Regions from separate parts of the Paraburkholderia hayleyella genome, predicted to be linked through region 3. Evidence: predicted binding sites of a transcription regulator. Region 3 holds the regulator's gene; each other region holds the start of a gene.
The links. Region 3 encodes LexA, which represses DNA repair genes until DNA is damaged. Its sites were predicted from a motif close to ACTGTATNNNNATACAGT; they were not measured.

Region 1 (6,462 bases), 770 kb from region 3:
ACAATGGCGAATGCCGTCGCGGGTAGAAAACCGCCGAACCAGCCATTGCCAATGTGATAAGGCAGCGACATCGACGTATACCGGATGCGGGTCGGGAACATTTCGACCAGCATCGCCGCAATCGGCCCATAAACCATCGTCACGTAAATCACGAGGATCGTCAGAATCACCACGCTCATCGGCCAGTTAATCTGTGAAGAATCGGCCTTCAGCGGATAACCGGCCGTCTTCAGCGCTGAACTTAGCGTGCTATCAAAAGCTTTACTCTTGTCTTTGGCATCGGCAGCTTTGCCATCGAAGGTGTCGACCGTAGCATCGCCTATCTTGATTTGCGCCACCGTGCCTGCGGGTGCCGCTACGTTTTCGTAGTTCAACCCGGCTTTCGATAACGCACTTTTAGCGATATCGCATGAGCTCGTGAATTTCGACGTGCCCACGGGATTGAACTGGAACGAGCATTCATCCGGATTGGCGATCACTACGATCGGAGCTCGCTGCGTCGCGGTTTCAAGTGCTGGATTGGCGTAATGGGTCAGCGCCTTGAAGAGCGGGAAGTACGTCAGCGCGGCGATCAGGCAGCCGGCCATGATGATGGGTTTGCGTCCGATCCGGTCTGACAGCGACCCAAAAAACAGAAAGAACGGTGTGCCGATCAGCAATGCCAGCGCGATCAGGATGTTGGCGCTGGTGCCGTCCACTTTCAGGGTTTGCGTCAGGAAGAACAGGGCATAGAACTGTCCGGTGTACCACACCACGGCCTGTCCGGCGGTGAGCCCGACGAGTGCCAGGATCACGATCTTCAGGTTTTTCCATTGACCAAAAGCTTCGGTCAATGGCGCTTTGGACGTTTTGCCTTCGGCTTTGATGCGCATGAACGCCGGTGATTCATGCAGTTGCAGGCGGATCCACACCGAGACCCCAAGCAGAATAATCGACGCGACGAACGGAATGCGCCAGCCCCATGCGGCAAATGCTTCTTCGCCGATAGTCGTGCGGATGCCGAGGATCACCAGTAGCGATAAAAAGAGTCCAAGCGTCGCGGTGGTCTGGATCCAGGCGGTATAAAAGCCACGCCGGTTGGCGGGTGAATGTTCGGCGACGTAGGTTGCGGCACCGCCATATTCGCCACCTAGCGCCAGGCCCTGTAGCAAACGCATCAAGATAAAGATGATCGGTGATGCAATGCCAATCGCGGCATATCCAGGCAAGAAGCCGACAATAAACGTCGAGACCCCCATGATGACGATGGTCACGAGGAACGTGTACTTGCGTCCCACCATGTCACCGACGCGACCAAAAACAATCGCGCCGAACGGCCGCACGGCAAAACCCGCTGCAAATCCTAGCAAAGTGAAAATAAAGCCTGCTGTGGGATTCACCCCGGAGAAAAAGCTCTTGCTGATAAACGCGGCTAGCGAGCCCGCCAGGTAAAAGTCATACCACTCGAAAACAGTGCCGAGCGATGACGCGAAGATGACCTTCTTTTCTTCTTTCGTCATCGGCGCATGTGAAATTTGCTCGCCAACGGTAGCCATGGTTGTCTCCATTATTGATATAGATCGGCGGTACGTCTTTTCTGACATTCCGTCAGCCGATTATTGGAGCGAAAACTTACGGCCTACTGACGTGATATCTCAAAATAATGAGGAATTTAAATTTTTCATGATTTCATTAACTTGCAAGAAATGGGTGCTATTTTCTATCTAAATTCATTAAATTTGATCGATTTGTGCCTTTCTGATGGTGCGAATACTGGCTGGGTTAGGGTAAGTCCCGGGCCGCTTCGGCGAGTGGCAGGCTGACGCGTACCAAGGTGCCAACGGGGCCGGGGGCGGGCTGATACACGTGATCTTCAAGCATCAGCGTGCCGCTATGCATGACGGCGATCTCGCGCACGATGGCCAGTCCCAGCCCGCTGCCGTCGCCTTCGCGCCCCAGAATCCGGTAGAACCGTTCAATGACATGCGCTCGTTCGCTGGATGGAATACCGGGCCCGGTATCTTCTATTTCGAGGTAAATGTCGCGGCTCGACGAGGTTAATCCGGGGCGGACCCGTACCGTGATACGCCCGCCAGGCGGGGTATAGCGGATCGCGTTATCGAGCAAATTGGCGAGCATCTCGCGCAACATCAGGGCGTTGCCGTTGATGGCGAGGGGCGTGTCGGGCCCTTCGTAGCCGAGATCCATGGTTTTGGCGAGCGCGGTGGGCACCCATTCGCGCACGACCTGGCGAGCGAGCGCGGTGACTTCAATTCGCGTAAGGGCGGGGCCTGCCATCCGGTTTTCGGCGCGGGCTAGCGCGAGCAGTTGTGTGACGAGGCGTGTGGCTTGCCCGGAGCTGGTGGCGATCTGCTCCAGCGAGCGATGGACTTCCGGTGGTGCTTCCTGCCGTAGTGCGAGTTCGGCTTGGGTGCGTAGTCCAGCGAGGGGGGTCTTCATCTGATGTGCGGCATCGGCGATAAAACGTTTTTGCAAGGCGATGTTTTGCTCCAGACGCACGAGGAGCCCGTTGAACGAGGTCACAAGCGGCTCGATTTCGGCGGGGGCGCGGAGCGCTTCAAGCGGCGAAAGGTCGTCTGGACGCCGGCCCTGGATGTGCGTTTGTAGCGCGTGCAGTGGCGCGAGCCCACGCGAGAGCCCGAACCACACGAGCAGGATGGCTAGCGGCAGAATCACAAACTGCGGCAGGATCACGCCCTTGATGATGTCGTTGGCGAGCTGGCGGCGTTTGTCGAGCGTTTCACCGACCTGAACCAGCACGGGCTGGGTACCGCGAGACGTGTGCGGTAACTCAACGGTCGTGTAGGCGATGCGAATCTCGTTGCCTCGCAACATAGCGTCCCTAAACAGCACGATTCCCGGTGGCGGCCGGTCTTCCTCGTGAGGCAGCGGCATGTCACTTTCGCCGCCGACCAGCTCGCCGCGCAGGCCGAGTACCTGAAAAAATACGCGGTCGACGTTGTCCGAGCGCAAGAAGTCGCGTGTGGAGTCGGGCAGCGACAATTCTGCAACACCATTTACTGGATGGATTTGCCGGGCGAGTACATAGGCATCGGTTTCGAGTGCGCGATCGAAGGGGCCGTTAGCAATCGATTTGGCAACGAGGTAGGTGACAGCGATGCTCATCGGCCACAAAAGCAGGAGCGGCGCGAGCATCCAGTCGAGGATTTCGCCGAACAGCGAGCGTGGCCGGGTTGGGGCGTGGCCTGTGTGGTGGGTGTTGTTGATGCCGTCGTCGGGGGGCGCGAACGGGTTGGCGTAGCGGGCGTCGCGTGTTTCGTCTTCGTCCGCCACGCTCGCGGTGGCGCGTTTTGCGCGGACGGACATGAGGGCTCCGGTGGCTTATTTGTAGTAGTGGCTGGCGGGCATGGGGGCGACTTCGCTGGCGAGGGCTGCCGCAGGTACAGGCATACCGGCGTTCGGCGCGCTTGTGCCGGGTGTCGGGACGGTTTTCTCAAGGCAATAGCCCAGGCCGCGCACGGTGATGATCCGGATGCCGCTCGGTTCGATCTTGCGCCGCAGGCGGTGGACGTAGACTTCTATCGCGTTATTGCTGACTTCTTCGCCCCATTCGCAGAGGTGATCGACGAGCTGTTCTTTGGAGACGAGGCGCCCGATGCGCTGCAACAGCACTTCAAGCAAGCCGAGTTCGCGCGCGGAGAGCTCGACGACCTGATCGTTGATGCAGGCCACCCGGCCTACCTGGTCGAACGTCAGGGCGCCGTGCCGCACCACCGTTGGGCCGCCGCCTGCTCCGCGCCGGGTCAGCGCCCGCACGCGAGCTTCCAGTTCGTTGAGCGCAAAGGGTTTGGCCATGTAATCGTCCGCCCCGAGATCAAGCCCTTTAACCCGTTCGTCGACGCTGTCGGCGGCGCTCAGGATCAATACCGGCACGCTCGAATTGCGTGCGCGCAGGCGTCGCAGCACGTCGAGTCCGGACAGGCGCGGCAAGCCGAGATCGAGAATCAGCAGATCGAATATTTGCATGGAGAGTGCGGTATCGGCTTCGATCCCGGTCTTCACGTGATCAACGGCATAGGCTGACTGGCGGAGTGATCGAATGAGACCGTCCGCGAGTATGCTGTCGTCTTCGGCAATGAGAATTCGCATGGGGTGTCCCGCCTGGCGTGGCCGACGTTCGCTGACTTCGCTGACAAGCGGCGTGCGGCAGTCTCCGGAAATTTTTGTGGGTGGTGCTGGGCAGACAGATTGATTGGTGCGAGTGACACGCATCAATAAATCTGTCTTGCTAAAACTACTGTTTTTTTATACAGTACCTGAATTCGGCGTGGCGCTTGCCTGTGGTGGGCAATCGCAGCTGTTTCAGACGCTGTTCATCATAGCAAAGGACAATTCATGGAAGAAAACAAGAAGGGCCCGGCTGGACTTACGGCTGAAAAGAGCAAGGCGTTGGCAGCCGCGCTGGCACAGATCGAGAAACAGTTCGGCAAAGGGTCGGTGATGCGGCTTGGCGCGGGTGAGGCCGTTGAAGACATCCAGGTTGTCTCAACAGGGTCGCTGGGTCTCGATATTGCGCTGGGTGTGGGTGGCTTGCCGCGCGGGCGCGTGGTTGAAATCTACGGGCCTGAATCGTCGGGTAAAACCACGCTTACGCTCCAGGTCGTCGCCGAAATGCAAAAGCTGGGGGGGACAGCGGCATTTATTGACGCGGAGCATGCACTCGACATCCAGTACGCGGGCAAGCTGGGCGTAAACGTGAATGATTTGCTGGTCTCTCAGCCGGACACGGGTGAACAGGCGCTTGAAATTGCGGATGCGCTGGTGCGTTCGGGTTCCATTGACATGATCGTGATCGATTCGGTGGCGGCGCTGGTGCCCAAGGCCGAAATCGAAGGCGAAATGGGCGATTCGCTGCCGGGTCTGCAGGCGCGTCTGATGTCGCAAGCGTTGCGCAAACTGACGGGTACGATCAAACGGACCAACTGTCTCGTGATTTTCATCAACCAGATCCGGATGAAAATTGGCGTCATGTTTGGCAACCCAGAAACCACGACGGGTGGTAACGCGCTGAAGTTTTACGCATCGGTGCGTCTGGATATTCGCCGTATTGGTTCGATCAAGAAAAACGACGAAGTGATCGGTAACGAAACTCGCGTGAAGGTCGTCAAAAACAAGGTCGCGCCGCCGTTCCGCGAAGCGATTTTCGACATCCTGTACGGCGAAGGCATTTCCCGCCAGGGCGAAGTGATTGATCTGGGCGTGCAGGCCAAGATTGTTGACAAGGCGGGGGCTTGGTATAGCTACAGCGGCGAGCGGATTGGCCAGGGCAAGGACAACGCGCGCGAATTTTTGCGCGAAAACCCGGAGATCGCACGCGAGATCGAAAACCGTATCCGTGAATCGCTGGGCGTCAATGCGATGGCTGATGCAGTCGTGGTCAGCGCTGAAGTCGCGGGTCAAGAAGAGTGATGTCTACGTCATGCGCAAGTTACCGCCTGGACCATCTGCTTTAGCTTCACCTGTTTCCGGTAATCAGTGTGAGGAGGATGGTCTGGTGAGTAAGAAGCGTGAGGTTACCTGTACGAACAGGCCGCAAGCAGACCTGGTTGAGCGCACTGGCCCGTTGGATTTTCCCGATCCCGATCCTTTTGAATTATTTCAATCATTTGAATCATCCGCGTCATCCACCGCACATGATGACGCGGGTGGCGTAGCGGCCACAGCAAAGCCAGAAACAACCACAACCTATACCCGTTCGCGCGATACACGTCATATGCGTACCAAGGCGGGGAAAAGTGCCGTAACAGAGAGCTCACCTCAGCCCCGCTCGTTGAAAGCGCGGGCGTTGGGTCATTTATCCCGTCGTGAATATAGTCGTGCTGAGTTATCGCGCAAGCTGGCACCGTTTGCCGATGAGACATCCTGCCTCGATACGTTACTCGATACCCTTGAGCGCGAAGGCTGGTTATCCGATTCCCGTTTTGTCGAGAGCCTGGTTCATCGGCGCGCTTCGCGTCTGGGAGCAGCGCGTATCGCCGGCGAACTGAAGCGGCATGCAGTCGATCCGTCCTTGATCGAAGCCATGAATACCCAGTTGCGTGGCACAGAACTGAGCCGTGCGCAGGCAGTCTGGAACAAAAAATACGGTCAGCTTCCCACGACACCGGCCGAGCGTGCCCGGCAAATACGTTTTCTTGTTGCTCGTGGTTTTTCGCAAGCCATTGTTGGAAAAATCCTCAAGGGCGTGGATGACGAATGGGAAGAGGGTTAATCGGGCTGGGCTGATCTGGGTAGGCCTGGATTGATTTGACATGGCGGCTTGACACCGGCCTGGCGCCGGCTTCATCAATAGCCTCAAATACCCAGTATGCTAAAATTCGCGCGTTTTCCTCAATTCCGGCGTCTTTCAGCCCCTTCCATCACATGTCGTTTCCTTTGCACGTATCCCACCCATTGCGCCAGAGGCGCGTAATTCGAGCGGGTGCATACGAGCGCAAAGAG
Region 2 (6,462 bases), 310 kb from region 3:
CTGCAGCGGCGTCTTCCCGATTGCCTGAACTATGGTTCGATGAAGTGTGACGCTTACCTCGTCGATCTGGGCGGCGCGCACAAGCCTAACGTGGTGCTCTTTTCTGGCAGTGACAGTACGGGATTCGTTTTTGGCGAGGCCAGCGATGGCGCTTGGCAACTGGTGGGCAAGCTTTCGATCGCACCGCACTGCACTGCGGTTCGGGATGCCCTGGCGCAGGGGACTTTCCAGCTCGTTGAACCGCAGCTTCGAGATATTCAGGTCAACGGTCAGCGTATTGGCGTCACGGTGACGCCGGAGCGTGATGCCGCCTGCTCGGGATGAGCCTGGGTTCGCGCGGGGTTCACGGCGCCCATCAGGATGCGACCGGCGCAGGGTGCGCCGGTCTGCGCGCTCAATCCAGCACGGCGAAGACTGGCGCGTGATCCGACGGTTGTTCCCATTTGCGCGGCGTGCGGTCCACATCGCACGCACTGCAGCGCGCGGCGAGCGCGGGCGACAACAAAATATGGTCGATGCGCAAGCCGGCATTGCGGCGAAACGCCAGCATCCGGTAATCCCACCACGTGAAGGTTTTATCCGGGTGTTCGAACTGGCGGAAGGCATCGCTTAGCCCCAGCTCCGTGAGCCGGAGAAACTCCGCGCGCTCTTCCGGCGACACCAGGTTTTGCCCTTGCCATTGGCTGGGATCATGCACGTCCCGGTCTTCGGGCGCGATGTTGTAATCGCCCAGCAGCGCGAGCGCGGCATATTGCTTGAGCTCGGCGCTAATCCAGTCATGCAGCGCATTGAGCCAGGCCAGCTTGTAGGTGAACTTGTCCGTGCCAGGCGCCTGGCCGTTCGGAAAATAAGCTGAAATCACGCGTACGCCTTCGATGGTCGCCGCAATCACGCGTTGTTGCGGATCTTCAAAACCAGGAATATTGCGCGTCACGCTCGCTTCATCGACGATGAGCCCATCGCGCACCAGAATGCCGACGCCGTTATAGGTTTTTTGCCCGGCAAACCAGCTGCGATAGCCTTGCGCTGCGAATTCGGCGCGCGGAAATTTATCGTCGGTCAGCTTGAGTTCTTGCAGGCACAGCACGTCGGTCTGGCTGAGTGCGAGCCAGTCAGCGACATGTTGCTGGCGTACTTTCAGCGAGTTGACGTTCCAGGTGGCGATTTTCACGGAAAATTCCCAGTTCTCAGGCTTGAAGGGTGGGGGGTGTTCAGCAGGCGGAGTTTGCCAGAATTCCGCTTGCAGTAGAGCGGGGGAGGGTGGCGCAACGCGGGGCGCATTTTATCGTTTCAGGCTGGGCCGCGCGTCTTTTCGTGGCCCGGCTTTTCATGACACACCAGGGTGGCGCGGGAATGCCGCTGGTGGAAAAACGGGTTAATTCGTGTTTGCTATGTCATGCATTGCGCTTAAAAATTCAGACATGTCTTTGTGTGTGGCGACATAATCCAGATTTTTTAATTTATAGCTTGTGCAATAAATTCCAGAAAACAGAACTTCCAGTAATTTTATTGCGTCAGGATGTTTCATGCTGCTTTCCTTGTAAAGTGACAGAGATTCCCGGATTTTTTCTTTAAAAGCACCCGTTTTTATTTTAAGCGAGGATTTCAAGGTGAGGTTGGCTATATTTTCAGACAGATAGTGATGGTATTGCTTGATCTCGTTTGGTTCGACAGGGTTTTCGTCTTTATTGCGCTCAAACAGGAATTGGTGAAGCTCTGACCCAGGCTTGGCATGATTTTGAATTATTAGCTTGGAGGTATTTTTCCACCTGGCTGAAGGATCTCGAGATATCTGTGCGGCCGATTTGACGATTTCCATTGTATTTATAATTCGTTTTAATTCGTTTCTAATGGATTGATAGTAATAGATATTTAAGGAGTCAAATGTGCCATACTTGTTTTGATTAACAAAAGGGATTTCGAAGAATTTATTGGCATCAGTTGCCAGACGGTTGGCAAGCGCAAGATACTTGTAAAAATAAAAAACATCCGTCACCAGATTTTCTTCTTCAGCGTTGACAAAAGTAATACCCATTGCCTCTTTTTCATTGAGTTTGGAGGTTTCTGGATTGTTTATTTCTTCTGTGAAAAATTGATTAAAAGCAGTGCTGAAAAGTTCCAGCGGGTCTGCCAGGTCGTTATAAATATTTTTTTCTCGTTGTATTTCTGCGGCGCTTTGGGTGAAGGGCAGAAGTGGGAACTCCTTTTTTTGCTGGGGCGGCAGTTTAAATTTGCGGATGCAGAGCAAAATTTTCTTGCTGTCTGAAAAATCGTTGCCTTCGATTAAGGTTTTAATTTCATCTGTGAATTCCTGATTAAGCGAATTATTTATAACTTGATCGCTTTTTCCCATCAGAAGTTTGGGTGAAAATATTAATTTAGGATGAGACTGTACGCTTGGGTCATAGTCGGTGGCATCTGGTTTTGCTTTTGCGGCCGTGGCTAATAAAGTTTTATATAAATTCTGCTGTGTAGATTGGGTGGAAGTAAGATTGGCTCGGATCATGTGATATGTGTAATTTTAAAATAATAAAACCATGAGTTTCATCATGGCTGGGCAGGCGTAAATAACGCAAGAGTTGCCTGGGCTGGGTTCTTCAGCAGTTGTCTGAAGTAGTTAGTGAGTAACATGGCAGCTTGACCCGTTCCAGAATTCGCCCTGCCTGCCACATGTCCCGCAGCAAGAAACAGATGATTTTCCGCCGCCGCCTGCTGGCCGCGTTGCGTGGTGAATCGTCGCGGAAACCGGGGGGCGCGGGAAATATATCCGATGCCCGACAGCGGCACAGCGTATAGTCAGGCGACTCTTAACGTCTCTAATCATTCTGGGGGAAGCATCATGGCCGATTTATATCCTGCGCTGTATAAAGATTTCGAAGTTCACCCGCTCGTGTTTTCCCGCAAGTTCGACAAGTTCGATGGCCACAAACGCCAGGCCGAGGGCTATGACGTTGCGGTGCGCGTGTGCCGTCCGGGCGCGATCAGCGGCTCGAAAGCGAGCCGCGTGTTTCGTCTGTTGCAGACGCTGACGTTCTCCGATTTTGGCGTGGCCAAGCGCAGCGCCAGCCAGTATGGCGCGGACATTATCGACGGCAAGATCAAGGGCGCGACGGTCGCCGATCTCTGAAGACGAAAATAAGTGACGGATTCGTTTGACGGCCAGGCCTGACTGCCCGTAGAATCCGGTCTCTCTGACGCGGGGTGGAGCAGTCTGGCAGCTCGTCGGGCTCATAACCCGAAGGTCACAGGTTCAAATCCTGTCCCCGCAACCCGCTTGATCCAGCGCCGCCCGCTACAGCAACCTGTACCGGGCGGCGTTGTTGTATCTGGCTGGGTGAGGGGTTCTTTTCTGCGCGGACCTTGGCCCGCTCGTCTTGGCTTGCCGGAAACACTGTATTTTTGTACAGTGCTGGCATTGTGCCTGTTTCCTCTATTTTTCCCTTTTCGCCGGGTTCCACGGCATCGCCGCTGCGCAAGATCATTCATTGCGATTGCGACTGTTTTTATGCATCGGTCGAAATGCGTGATGACCCTGCGTTACGTGGCCGCCCGCTTGCCGTAGGCGGCCAGCCTGGGCAGCGCGGGGTCGTGGCGGCTTGCAATTACGAGGCGCGCCGCTTTGGCGTGCATTCGGCCATGCCGTCGGCGCTCGCGTTGCGCAAATGCCCGGCGCTGCTGATCGTGCCGCCCGCGATGGATAAGTACCGCGCGGTGTCACGCCAGATCATGGCGATCTATCACGATTACACCGCGGAGGTCGAACCCTTGTCGCTCGATGAGGCTTACCTCGATGTCACGCAGACAGAGCGTTGCCGTGGCAGCGCGACGCTGATGGCGGCCGAGATCCGCGAGCGTGTGCGGATGAGTGTCGGCGTGACGGTCTCGGCAGGAGTTGCGCCGAACAAGTTCGTAGCCAAGATCGCATCGGACTGGAACAAGCCCGATGGCCTGTACGTCGTGCGTCCGCACGAGGTCGACGCCTTCGTGGCGGCGCTGCCGGTGCGCAAGCTGTTTGGTGTGGGCAAGGTGACGGCGGCCCGGCTCGAAAAGCTGGGCGTGACCACCTGCGCCGAATTACGCGAGTGGCCGCTAGTGGCCCTGCATGGGGAGTTTGGCGTTTTTGGCACGCGTCTCTATGAGCTTTCGCGGGGTATCGACATGCGTCCGGTGCAAGCAGACCGGGAACGTAAATCCGTCAGCGTCGAGACCACTTATGTAACCGATTTGCGCACCTATGACGAATGCGCTGCCGAGCTGGTGCATTTGACGCAATTGCTGGATGCGCGCATTGCGCGTGTCGGGGCCGCGTCCGCGGTGTGCAAGTTATTCGTCAAGCTGCGCTTCGCTGATTTTCAGCGCACCACGGTTGAGTGCGTCGGTACGGCCACGCATGTGCCCACGCTGCTGGGCTTGCTTGAAAAAGGCTTCGCGCGGCGCAGCCAGCCCGTGGTGCGGCTGCTGGGTGTGGGCGTGCGGCTGGAAGAGGGCCTGGCGCCAAACGGGCAATACGGGCTGTTTGATGAGGGTGCTTGAAGCGAACCCGCCCGGTGAGCCGGGCGGGCTACGTGCCTGATGGCGCTATGCGGTCATGCCGTTATGCCGCAGCAGCGCATCGACGCTGGGTTCGCGGCCACGGAAGGCCTTGAATGACTCCATCGCGCTGCGGCTGCCGCCCACTTCAAGAATTTCCTTGCGATAACGCCGGCCTGTTGCCGCATCGAGCACGCTGCCCTGGCTGGCCTCGGCCGCTTCCTCGAAGGCGGCGTAGGCATCGGCTGACAGCACTTCGGCCCACTTGTAGCTGTAATAGCCTGCGGCATAACCGCCCGCGAAGATGTGGCTGAAGGTATTGAGCCAGCGCGAGAACGCCGCTTGCGGAATCACATGGAACTGCTGGTTGATATCGCGGGCCAGATCCATTGGGCTCAGGGGCCCCGCCGGATCGAAATCGACGTGCAGGCGCATGTCGGTCAGCGAAAACACGATCTGCCGTAACGTGCCAAGGCCGCTCTGGAAGTTTTTCGCCGCGAGCATCTTGTCGAAGAGCGCACGGGGCAGCGGCGCGGCGCTATCGACGTGCGAGGTCATGCCGCTGAGCACATCCCATTCCCAGCAGAAATTTTCCATGAATTGCGAGGGCAGCTCGACAGCGTCCCACTCGACCCCGTTGATGCCCGAGACGCCTGCTTCATCGACTTGCGTCAGCATGTGATGCAGCCCGTGGCCGAACTCGTGGAATAGCGTGATGACTTCGTCATGCGTGAAGCACGCGGGTTTGCCGCCAACGGGCGCAGAGAAATTGCAGGTCAGGTAGGCCACGGGGGTTTGCACGCCCTGGGCATGGCGCCGCCGGGTGCGGGCATCGTCCATCCAGGCGCCGCCGCGTTTGCCTTCGCGGGCGTACAGGTCCAGATAAAACTGCGCGATGAGCGCGCCGTCTTGCCGCTCCACCCGGAAAAAGCGCACGTCCGGATGCCAGGCGACGGCCTCGTCGGGGCGAATGCGCACATCGAAGAGGGTTTCGGTGACGTTGAACAGGCCCTTGAGCACGATGTCTTGCGGGAAGTACTGTTTGACCTCGTTTTCAGAGAAGGCGTAGCGCTTTTGCCGCAAGCGCTCGGCGGCGAAGGCCATGTCCCAGGGCTGCAAGTCGCTCAAGGCGAGTTCGCTGGCGGCGAATTCGCGTAATTCCTGCCAGTCCTGTTCCGCATAGGGGCGGGCCCGCACGGCCAGGTCGTCGAGAAAGGCGATGACCTGCTCGGGCGATTCCGCCATCTTGGGTGCGAGCGAGACTTGCGCGAAGTTCGCGTAGCCCAGCATGTGCGCCTCTTCGGCACGTAAGGCGAGCTGTTCAGCGATGTTGGCGGTGTTGTCCCATTCGGGCTGGCCGCCGCCGTATAGGACGCCCTGCTCCGAGGCGCGTGTCACATAGGCGCGGTACAGCGTTTCGCGCATCGGGCGGTGCTCCGCATACTGCATCACCGGAAAATACGACGGAAAGTGCAGCGTGAATTTCCAGCCCGGCTGGCCATCGCGTTCAGCGGCTTCACGGGCGGCGGCAATCACGTCGTCGGGCAGGCCCGCGAGTTCGCTCTGCGCTTTGACGTAATACGTGTAGGCGTTGGTGGCATCGAGCACGTGGTCCGAATAGGTTTTGGCCAGTGTGGCCAGGTGCTCCTGCAATTGCGCAAAGCGGGGCTTTTGTTCTTCCGGTAACTCGGCGCCCGACAGGCGGAAGTCGCGCACGGCGTTATCGAGGATCTTCCTGCGCTCGTGCGAGAGCGAGGCGAATTCACCGCTTGCCTTGAGCGCCTTGTATTTGTCGTACAACGCGAGGTTTTGCCCGACGCTAGACCAGAACTCGGTGACGCGCGCCAGGTTGGCGCCGTAGGCTGCGCGTAGTTCGGGCGTATCGGCGACGGCATTCAGATGGCCGATCACCCCCCAGGCGCGCGCAAGCGG
Region 3 (6,462 bases):
GACCGGCCAAACGGTTCGCCGCGCCCAGAAACTCATAGACAAACGAGGTCTGAGGATGGTCATACACGGCTTGTGGACTGCCAACCTGCTCAACATGGCCGTGATTCATCACGACGATGCGGTCCGCCACTTCAAGCGCCTCTTCCTGGTCGTGCGTGACAAACAGCGTCGAAATATGCAAATCGTCGTGCAAGCGCCTCAGCCAGCTCCGCAGTTCCTTGCGCACCTTGGCATCCAGCGCACCAAAAGGCTCGTCGAGCAGCAACACCTTGGGTTCGACCGCCAGCGCCCGCGCCAGCGCAATACGCTGGCGCTGCCCCCCCGACAGCTCCGAGGGATAACGCTGCGCGAGCCAGTCGAGTTGCACGAGCTGGAGCAGCTCATGCACCTTGTCCCGAATCACCGCCTCCGCCGGGCGCTCCCGGCGCGGCTTGACGCGCAAGCCAAAAGCGACGTTCTCGAACACCGTCATATGGCGAAACAGCGCGTAATGCTGAAATACGAAACCCACTTGCCGCTCGCGGGCGCCGACGCGCGCCACATCCTGGCCTTGCAGCACCACCTGGCCCGCATCGGCGTCATCCAGGCCGGCAATCACGCGCAACAGCGTGGTCTTGCCACAACCCGAGGGCCCCAGCAGCGCGACCAGTTCGCCAGCGGGGAAATCAAGAGAAACATCATCGAGCGCGATGAAATCGCCAAAACGTTTTTGCAGATGACGAACCGTGATACTCATTGCTCACACTCCTTACAGAACCGGATGCTGGGGCGCTGCGTCCGACGCGCTGGCGTCCCCAGGCTGACCCGCATGGGCGGGAACCCGACGCGCCGGCGCCATTCCGGCGGACAGATGCCGCTCGGCCAGCAGCTTGATGGCGAGCGTCACCAGCGCCAGCAGCGCCAGCAACGAGGCCACGGCAAACGCGGCGGCAAAGTTGTACTCGTTATAGAGAATCTCGACATGCAGCGGCATCGTGTCGGTTTGCCCGCGAATATGTCCGGACACCACCGACACCGCGCCAAACTCGCCCATCGCCCGCGCGTTACACAGAATCACGCCATACAGCAGCCCCCATTTGACGTTGGGCAACGTCACCCGGCGGAAAATCTGCCAGCCGGATGCGCCCAGCACATGCGCCGCTTCTTCCTCATCGTTGCCTTGTGCCTGCATCAACGGAATCAGCTCCCGCGCGACAAACGGAAACGTGACGAAGACCGTCGCCAGCACGATGCCGGGCACGGCGAAGATAATCTGCACGTCATGCGCTTGCAGCCACGGCCCGAACCAGCCTTGCGCGCCGAACAGCAGCACGTAGATCAAGCCTGAGATCACCGGCGACACCGAGAACGGCAGGTCGATCAGCGTGGTCAGCAGCGCCTTGCCGCGAAATTCGAAACGGGCAATACACCAGGAGGCGGCCAGACCGAACACCAGGTTCAGCGGCACGGCGATGAACGCGACCAGCAGCGTGAGCTTGAGCGCCGAGACGGCATCCGGATCGGCCAGCGCGGCGAAATACACTCCCACGCCTTTGCTGAACGCCTGATAAAACACCGCGACGAGCGGCACGACGAGAAAGAGTCCGAGAAACAGCAAGGCGATGCCCGTGAGCACCCCGCGCACCCACGCAGGTTCGGTCACCGGATGGGTGCGGCTCGCCGCAGCGCCAGGAGATAGGCTCGCGCGGCTCATGATGCGTCCGCCTTTGAATGATTCGCCGGGTTGGCCGCGGCTTGGCCGGATCGCCCGGATTGGCCCCGGCGGCTGGTTTTGCGCTGCAAATACCACTGCAGGGTATTGATCAGCAGCAGCATCGCAAACGACACCATCAGCATCACTACGGCGAGCGCCGTGGCGCCTGCGTAGTCGTACTGTTCGAGCTTGGTGATGATCAGCAGCGAGGTAATTTCGGACTTCATCGGCACATTGCCCGCGATGAAAATCACCGAGCCGTACTCCCCCAGCGCGCGGGCAAATGCCAGTGCAAAGCCGGTCAGCAGCGCGGGAAAGACGGCGGGCAAAACGATCCGGCGAAACGTCAGCCAGCGCGAGGCACCAAGGCAAGCGGCGGCTTCTTCCTGTTCGCGCTCAAACTCTTCGAGCACGGGCTGCACCGTTCGCACGACAAACGGCAAACCGATAAACGTGAGCGCCACCAGCACGCCGACAGGCGTAAAAGCGATCTTGATGCCGAGCGGCGCGAGAAATTGCCCGATCCAGCCATTGCTGGCATACACCGCCGCCAGCGAAATGCCCGCGACCGAAGTGGGCAACGCAAACGGCAAATCGACGATCGCATCGACCAGGCGGCGCAACGGAAACGAATAACGCACCAGCACCCAGGCGACGAGAAAACCAAACACCGCATTGATCAGCGCCCCACCCAGCGCGGCGAAAAACGTCAGCCGGTAGGACGCCAGCACGCGCGGCGACGTGACGGCCTGGACGAACTGCGCCCAGTCGAGCGTGGCGGTTTTCAGAAAGGTCGATGCCAGCGGAATCAGTACCACAAGGCTCAGGTAAGTCACCGTGATGCCGAGCGTCAGGCCAAAGCCCGGCAAGGCGCCCGGTCGGCGGAAAGTCAACGTTGTCATGCGTGAGGTCCGTTATCGGGTGAACAACGCGGGTAAATAGCGCGGGTAAGCAACACAGATAAGCAACACAGATAAGCAGCGTGCATCTGGCATGCATTGGCACCTACCGGCAAAACGCGCCCCGTGGGGCGCGCCGCGCGGCTCGCGGGGCCGGAATGCCAGCCGTCAGCCGCGCTTACTGATGCTGATAGATCGAATCGAACACCCCTCCATCGGCGAAATGAACCTTCTGCGCCTGAGTCCAGCCGCCAAACGAATCGTCGACGGTGTACAGCTTCAACTTCGAAAATTTGGCTGTGAGCGCAGCGGGAACTTTGTCCGAACGCGGACGGTAGAAGTTGCGTGCGGCGATCTGCTGGCCCTCGCTGCTATAAAGGAAGTTCAGATAAGCCTCAGCCAGCTTGCGCGTACCGCGCTTGTCCACGACTTTATCCACGACCGCCACGGGCGGCTCGGCAAGAATACTCACCGAAGGCACGACAATTTCGAACTTGTCCGGGCCGAACTCCTTGAGCGACAGGAAGGCCTCGTTTTCCCAGGCAATCAGGACGTCGCCGATATCGCGCTGCACGAAGCTGGTGGTCGCGCCCCGCGCGCCCGAATCGAGCACGCCTGCGTTTTTGTAGAGCTTCGTCACGAATTCCCGGGCTTTCTGCGCATTGCCACCCGGCTGATGTTCCGCATAGGCCCATGCTGCAAGGTAATTCCAGCGTGCGCCGCCGGAGGTCTTCGGGTTCGGCGTGACGATCGACACGCCGGGTTTTGTCAGGTCATCCCAGTCGCGGATCTGCTTCGGATTGCCTTTGCGCACCAGAAAAACGATGGTCGAGGTATAGGGCGAGGCATTGTCGGGCAAGCGTTTTTGCCAGTTTTTATCGAGCAGGCCCTTGTTGGCCAGCGCGTCGATGTCATAAGCCAGCGCGAGCGTCACGACATCCGCCTGAAGACCATCGAGCACCGACCTTGCCTGTGCCCCGGAGCCGCCGTGCGACTGCCTGAAATTCACGCTTTCACCGGTTTGGGCCTTCCATGCCCGGCCGAATGCCTGGTTGAAATCCTGATACAGCTCCCGGGTCGGATCATAAGAAACGTTTAGAAACGTCGTATCGGCAGCCCGAACGGGCACACTCAGAACGACCGTGGAAATCACCCCCAAAGCCAGTGCGCCCAATCTGCGGCGCAGGCGGCCAGCCAAGCCTGTATTGCGATAGAACATCGTTTTTCTCCGAGGTGTGTGCGGTATGAGACGCGTTGTGGTTTCGATTGCAGGCCAGTCTATCGAAGCTATCTCATAATCAAAACGAATGTTTTTTCATTTTTTAATATGGAAAAGTGTTAATGAACGCGACAAGTAAAGCTTGAATTGCTTCGAATACTGTATAAAAATACAGCCACCTGTCTATCCATACAGTCTTTCCATGATCAAACTCACCGCACGTCAGCAGCAGGTTTTCGAACTGGTCCACCGGGCCATCGAGCGCACCGGCTTTCCGCCCACCCGGGCCGAGATCGCCGCTGAACTGGGTTTCAGTTCGGCCAACTCGGCTGAAGAGCACCTCCGGGCGCTGGCGCGCAAAGGTGTCATCGAACTGGCCGCGGGCGCATCACGCGGCATCCGCCTGCTTCATGGCCCCAACCCGCACGATCCGCCACACCACCCGCCACACCCATACACGCTCCCCCACGCCAGCCTGATGCAGCTTTCACTGCCGCTCATCGGACGTGTCGCGGCAGGCAGCCCAATCCTCGCGCAAGAGCATATCGCCCAGCATTACGCCTGCGACCCTGCGCTTTTTTCGAGCCGGCCGGATTACCTGCTGAAAGTACGCGGGCTGTCGATGCGCGATGCCGGCATTCTCGATGGCGATCTGCTGGCCGTACAAAAGAAAAGTGAAGCCAAAGACGGCCAGATCATCGTCGCGCGGCTAGGTGATGACGTCACGGTCAAACGTCTCAAGCGCCAGCCCAATGGCATCGAGCTGATTGCCGAAAATCCCGATTACGAAAATATCTTTGTTCAAGCCGACAGCGCGGAGTTTGCGCTGGAAGGCATCGCGGTCGGGCTGATTCGGCCCAGCGAATTCTAAAATTCTGAACGCCACCAGGAGACCCTCATGGAGCGCTTTGCCACTTTCTTTGCCACTGTTTTTGCCACTTTGTTACTGTGCCGTTCGTTGTTGCTGCGTCGTTATTTATCAGGCCTGTCACGTCTGTCACGCCTGTTACCTCGCGTGCTCCAGCACCCGTTCTCGCATTTGCTGTCTCTGCATCCACAGCCTTTGCACTCGCTGCGCAAGCTGGCTGCCGCCCACCCCCAGCCGCCGCAAGTGTCTTCTGTCATGCGATCGCACCTGAGCACAGCAGCGGTATCGGCGGCACGGCCCCGGCCCCTGTCTTGTGCCAATCCGTCGCGGTCTCCGGCCCTGTCGCTACCGCCCGCCCTCTCTCCTGCTTTCTCTCCCGCCTTTTCCCGTGTTTCGCTCAATACCGGGCTCAACCTCGAAGCTGCCCGGCGTGCACCTGTCAGGGTCTACCACGGCGCATCCCGCCTCATCATGGTCGGTACGTTTGATTCAGTCTGCCGCATGATTGATCACCGCATCGAAGAAGAGCGGATCGCGGCGCAACTAGCGCCGCTCAAGTAAAACAGGGCCACGTCATGCGCGCATATCATGCAATATCACGCGCCGTGGCCCTGCTGTATAGCCCTGCTGTATAGCCCATCGGGGTGGCCCATCTGTATGATCCGTGCCGTCTAAAAACCGGTGTGGCGGTCTCAGGTTAGCTGTCCGGCCAGCGGCTGAATTGCCCGCTCAATGCGTTGCCGGCTTAACGCTTAACTCACCACCGGCTCAACGGCCGCTTCAGCCGCAAGTTCGTCGACAAGCTCCGGCTCGTTGGCCGACGAACACGCCACCAGAATGCTGCAGCTCACGCGGTTCAGCAGCGGCGTGTTTCCAGCGCCCATCCACCAGCGTGACAGCCCGGTGCGGCAACGATGCCCAACCACGACCAGATCTATTTGCAACTCATGGGCAAGACGTGCAATTTCGTCCACGGGATGGCCAAAGGCAAAATGCCCTTGCACGTTTACACCGCGCTCGGTCAGCCAGTCCACACCTTCTTGCAAGATGTCCCGTGCGCTTTTTTCAAAGCTACTGCACGTGATATCGCTGAGCAGCCCTGCGCTTTGCGCAATGCTGGTCCGCATATCGACCACCGACAACAAATGCGCTTGCGCTTTCAGATCCAGCACCAAGTCAGCACCGTGACGGAGCGCCTTGCGGCCTTCGCGCGAACCGTCGTAACACAGCAGGATTTTTTTATAGCTTTTCATATTCGTCTCTCATCCACGCCTATCGTGGTTTGCGCCGCAATCATGGTATAGCGCCACGCCGCTGGCAAGCGCTGAAAACATTGACTGAGTCAACCCCCTATTATTGTTTCTGTTCTCGCCAGCGCTATCCCAGTGACCGATCCTTTTCTGACGATGGCCTAGAATAGGCAGCCACCTCATCCCACTCATCCCACGACCTACTTCCGGAAAATCGCCGCGCGCCATGTCCCAGTTCGCCATCAACTTCCAGCAGGTATGCAAACACTTCGGAGAAAAAACCGTCGTTGACAACCTGTCATTCCACGTTCATCCAGGTGAATGCTTTGGCCTGCTTGGGCCCAATGGCGCAGGCAAGACGACAACCATCAAGATGCTGCTGGGGCTCACGAAACCTGACACCGGCTTGATCGAGCTAAACGGTGAGCCGGTTCCGCAGCGGGCCCGCTTTGCCCGCATCCGTGTCGGCGTGGTGCCGCAATTCGACAATCTCGACCCCGATTTCACGGTCCGGGAAAATCTGCTGGTATTTG

Region 1: recA (recombinase RecA) is a predicted target of LexA. The motif match lies at 4,258-4,275, and genes of this name have one in related genera.
Region 2: dinB (DNA polymerase IV) is a predicted target of LexA. The motif match lies at 3,391-3,408, and genes of this name have one in related genera.

The regions. Positions count from the first base shown of each region.
Region 1 is NZ_QPES01000001.1:2,889,272-2,895,733, reverse strand. Features, by position in the region: gene GH657_RS12695 (MFS transporter) at 1-1,535, opposite strand, end outside; gene GH657_RS12690 (sensor histidine kinase) at 1,762-3,327, opposite strand; gene GH657_RS12685 (response regulator) at 3,343-4,110, opposite strand; gene recA (recombinase RecA) at 4,357-5,430, shown strand; gene recX (recombination regulator RecX) at 5,387-6,232, shown strand.
Region 2 is NZ_QPES01000001.1:2,434,110-2,440,571, reverse strand. Features, by position in the region: gene GH657_RS10790 (DUF4153 domain-containing protein) at 1-324, shown strand, start outside; gene xth (exodeoxyribonuclease III) at 395-1,171, opposite strand; gene GH657_RS10780 (hypothetical protein) at 1,376-2,506, opposite strand; gene GH657_RS10775 (hypothetical protein) at 2,840-3,127, shown strand; tRNA gene GH657_RS10770 (tRNA-Met) at 3,196-3,269, shown strand; gene dinB (DNA polymerase IV) at 3,415-4,533, shown strand; gene GH657_RS10760 (M3 family metallopeptidase) at 4,579-6,462, opposite strand, start outside.
Region 3 is NZ_QPES01000001.1:2,124,118-2,130,579, forward strand. Features, by position in the region: gene GH657_RS09435 (sulfate/molybdate ABC transporter ATP-binding protein) at 1-736, opposite strand, end outside; gene cysW (sulfate ABC transporter permease subunit CysW) at 749-1,693, opposite strand; gene cysT (sulfate ABC transporter permease subunit CysT) at 1,690-2,595, opposite strand; gene GH657_RS09450 (sulfate ABC transporter substrate-binding protein) at 2,771-3,811, opposite strand; gene lexA (transcriptional repressor LexA) at 4,014-4,682, shown strand; partial or broken gene GH657_RS09460 (hypothetical protein) at 4,983-5,240, shown strand; gene GH657_RS09465 (universal stress protein) at 5,432-5,932, opposite strand; gene nodI (nodulation factor ABC transporter ATP-binding protein NodI) at 6,156-6,462, shown strand, end outside.